Regions from separate parts of the Aliiglaciecola litoralis genome, predicted to be linked through region 1. Evidence: predicted binding sites of a transcription regulator. Region 1 holds the regulator's gene; the other holds the start of a gene.
What was found. Region 1 encodes FliA, which starts transcription of late flagellar genes. Its sites were predicted from a motif close to CTAAAGNTNNNNNNNNNNNNGCCGATA; they were not measured.
Positions count from the first base shown of each region.

Region 1 (2,210 bases):
CGGTACCCAATCAATGACTGAACTCAGCCAAACAGAGCACGCTGGACTTATTCGTGCATTTGGTGAGCTGCGCGCTGATATTGACGTGCTGTTAGTGGATACTGCTGCGGGTATTTCTGACATGGTGTTAAGTTTTTCTCGCGCATCTCAAGACATCATGATGGTAGTCTGTGATGAACCCACCTCACTCACAGATGCTTACGCGTTGATTAAATTACTGAATCGTGAACACGGTGTGTTCAAGTTCAAAATTGTCGCCAATATGGTGCGCAACATGCGAGAAGGGCAAGAACTATTTGCCAAGCTATCTAAAGTGACCAATCGATTCTTAGATGTGGCCTTGGAGCTGGTGGCAACTATTCCTTATGACGAAAATATTCGTAAATCGGTACGCAAACAAAAAGCCATTGTTGATGCATATCCTGCGTCACCTGCTGCAGTAGCAATTAGAGGGTTAGCCGACAAAGCACTGACTTGGCCTATTCCAAATCAGCCAGGTGGACACCTTGAGTTTTTCCTAGAGCAACTTATTGCCGAGAAAGTGGTTGGTGGTCAAGGGTGAATAGAAAAGCTGCAGCTTATCAACAACAGGCCGACACGGCTCAATTGGTAGAGAGGCATGCTTCACTTGTCAAACGCATAGCGCATCATTTGCTAGCGCGACTTCCTGCCAGTGTGTTGGTTGATGACTTAATTCAATCTGGCATGATAGGTTTGCTAGAAGCGGCACGAAATTTCGATGGTACCAAGGGGGCCAGCTTTGAGACATTCGCGGGTATTCGTATACGCGGTGCCATGCTGGATGAAATTCGCAAAGGCGATTGGACACCTCGCTCGGTACACAAAAATGGTCGTGCTATTACCGAGGCGATCAACCAGGTCGAAAAAGAGACCGGCAGAGATGCACGAGATGTAGACGTAGCAGAAAAATTGGAAGTGTCTCTGACAGACTACCATCAGATGCTCAATGAAGTGAACGCTGGAAAGATAATCGGTATTGAAGATCTGGGTATTACTGAAGATGTGATCACCACGGAACAAACGAAAGGCAGCGACACGCCTTTTCAAGATTTATTGCAAGGTTCGTTTCAAAAAGCCTTGGCGCATGCTATTACTACATTACCAGAGCGAGAAGCAATTGTTTTATCATTGTATTATGATGAAGAATTAAATTTACGGGAAATCGGTGAAGTGCTCGAGGTCAGTGAATCAAGAGTCAGCCAAATCCACAGTCAGGCGATGCTAAAACTGAAAAATAAAATGCAGTCTTGGCGACTAAACGAAGAATAATAGATAATAATTTTGGTTTAATCCTCATTGGAGGCAGTTTTGGATAAAAATATGAAAATTCTCGTTGTTGACGATTTTTCAACAATGAGACGTATCATCAAGAATTTACTTAAAGATCTTGGTTTTACTAATGTACAAGAAGCCGATGACGGGAGCACGGCATTGCCGATGCTACAACAGAGCGATTTTGACTTTGTCGTTACCGACTGGAATATGCCTGGCATGCAGGGAATTGATTTGCTTCGTGCGATACGAGCAGATGACAACCTCAAACACTTACCGGTGTTAATGGTGACGGCTGAGGCTAAGAAAGAACAAATCGTTGCGGCTGCACAAGCCGGTGTCAACGGCTACGTTGTGAAACCGTTTACCGCCAATACATTGAAAGAAAAACTAGACAAAATTTTTGAGAGACTGGGTTAAGACTCACCCGATGACAACCAATTAGGAGTGTCTGAATGACCGGTTCTGCTAAAGCTCCGTTGTCTCTTGACGAAGCTAAAAAATTAGTCGAGTTACTTGAGTCCGGAGATAACCAAGCTGCCTCTGAATTGCTAGAGGAAGCTTCCTTGACGAATTCTGTTGAATTATTTGCTGAAGTGGGCAAGCTCACACGGCAACTTCATGACTCGCTCAATACGTTTCAACTCGATCCTCGCATTTCCAATCTTGCTATTGAAGATATCCCCGACGCGCAAAGTCGTCTCATGTACGTGATTGAGACCACTGAGCAGGCCGCCAATACCACGATGGACGCGGTAGAAAAGAGCATGCCCATCGCCGAAAAACTGCATGTTGGTATTGCCAAAGTCTTGCCTGAATGGAAAAAGCTGATGTCCAGACAAATGGAACTCGGCGAATTTAAATCTTTATGTAATGAATTAGACAAGCTGTTAGAAGAATCTTCTGCAGATACTGCT
Region 1 covers NZ_BAAAFD010000007.1:84,245-86,454, reverse strand. Annotated here, with positions in the region: gene ABD036_RS12635 (MinD/ParA family protein) at 1-562, shown strand, start outside; gene ABD036_RS12630 (RNA polymerase sigma factor FliA) at 559-1,290, shown strand; gene cheY (chemotaxis response regulator CheY) at 1,330-1,713, shown strand; gene ABD036_RS12620 (protein phosphatase CheZ) at 1,749-2,210, shown strand, end outside.

Region 2 (2,210 bases), on a different contig from region 1:
ACGAATAAAGACATTTTTTTCTCCTAACGATTTTTGCAAACTGCTCGACCTGTTTTTATTTTTTCCGGTCTTTGAGCATCAACGTGCGCTATTATTATTATTAGTGCGTCACTATTTTTTATGGCGTGTACTTATTTTATTTTTTAGATATACATCGCTCTTGCAACCTGTATCGTTCGGATCCAATTTTTCCTTTAGACTAATTTTCAGCTAAATTTTTATTTCCTTTAAAATCATGAACTTAAACCACGAAAAAAGCCGACTAAATTAGTCGGCTAAGCGCTCTTACGTTAGGAGAGAGTGAGCGGGCTCTCTACGTTTTGGGCCATTAAATTAGGAAACACTACCTCCTGGCTTTAATATCCCAAGCGTATTTTTTTACCCTAGAAGCTGAAGTGCTGACTGCGGACGCTGATTAGCCTGCGACAAAACAGTCAAACTTGCTTGTTGGATAATCTGGTTTTTAGTCAATTCTGCAGTTTCTGTGGCGAAGTCAGTATCTCGGATACGACCACGTGCACCGGCAACATTTTCTGAAATGTTACTTAAGTTTCTGATGGTAGATTGGAAACGGTTTTGCAAGGCACCCAAGTCGGCACGTACAGCTCCAACTGTGGATATAGCAGCGGTGATTGACGTCAACGTGGCAGATGCATCTGCAATATTTGCTACAGAAGTATTGGTCAAACCTAGACCAGACGCGCCATATCCACCGCTACGAGATAGGTTGATAGAGATTGTCTGTCCGCCGTTTGCGCCCACTAAGAAAGCAGCTGAGAAGCCACCGGTTAGGATATCGACGCCAGCAAACTGTGAATCCGTTGAGATACGTGATATTTCAGTTTTAAGGGCAGATACTTCTTTTTGCAGTGCTAAACGGTCAGCAGAAGTGTTGATACCGTTTTGTGATTGTACTGCAAGCGTACGGATACGTTGTAGTGAGTTTGTTACCTCACCCAACGCGCCTTCAGCGGTTTGCGCTAGCGAAATCGCGTCATTGGCGTTACGTACGGCTTGGTTAAGACCCTGGACCTGAGTGGTCAAGCGATCGGTGATTTGCAGACCGGCAGCATCATCTGATGCACGGTTGATACGGAAACCAGAAGACAAACGCTCGAAAGACGTGCCTAAACGGTTTGATGAATCGAATAATTGACGTTGCGCATTTAAAGACGAAACGTTGGTATTGACGAATAATCCCATGGGATATCTCCTACACTCTCAGTCCAGCGTTTCGCTGGCAACCGAAAAAACTCGGCGGTTAAAAAACACATTCAAGAACATCAACTGATCAATAGAAAAGTTGGTGTTACTGGCTCTCTCAGGTAAGGGTATCGACGGATCCTAAAATCCCTTTAACAAAAATTTGCCGTTTTTTATTCAAATGGCAATTTATTGCCGCATTAGTTAACCTGAACTCGGGGTAAGATGTGTCGAGAAATTAAATATTACATAACGATTTCAAAGTTTTAGAGGGGATATATAAAAGCGAACTTGTAAAACACACATCAATGATGCAATTTTTGCGATTAGCAAGGCGAGTTTTCGTACGTAATAGCTGGCCTATTGCTAGAAAACGCAACGCAGATAAGCGTAAAAAGGGCGTTATTGATAGGCACGTATTACTCCGAGTTCAGGTTACCTAACCTGAACTCGGGGTAAGATGTGTCGAGAAATTAAATATTACATAACGATTTCAAAGTTTTAGAGGGGATATATAAAAGCGAACTTGTAAAACACACATCAATGATGCAATTTTTGCGATTAGCAAGGCGAGTTTTCGTACGTAATAGCTGGCCTATTGCTAGAAAACGCAACGCAGATAAGCGTAAAAAGGGCGTTATTGATAGGCACGTATTACTCCGAGTTCAGGTTAGCAATCTAATTAACTGACGCTTAATGTATTTTTTATTGGAAATTAATCGAACATATGCAATTTCACTGGACCAAGAAACTGACAGTTTCGCCCAAACATAATGCCTTTACTGATTTGTGTGAATACAACCGCCAACTGATTTGCTGTTATCGTGAAGCCACCGATCATATGGGGGTTGATGGTGCGGTACGAATAATGATACTTAATTACGAAGGACAAATTATCGCTCAAAGTCGTATTACAATTGCACACTGCGATTTACGGGATCCTAAACTAACGGTTATGCCTGATGGCAAATTATTGCTTAATGCCTATGCAAGATGTTACGACAACA
Region 2 covers NZ_BAAAFD010000005.1:260,846-263,055, reverse strand. Annotated here, with positions in the region: gene ABD036_RS11015 (flagellin N-terminal helical domain-containing protein) at 1-14, opposite strand, end outside; gene ABD036_RS11010 (flagellin N-terminal helical domain-containing protein) at 379-1,203, opposite strand; gene ABD036_RS11005 (hypothetical protein) at 1,931-2,210, shown strand, end outside.
Region 2: the regulator FliA is predicted to act here: its motif matches at 1,333-1,359, upstream of ABD036_RS11010 (flagellin N-terminal helical domain-containing protein).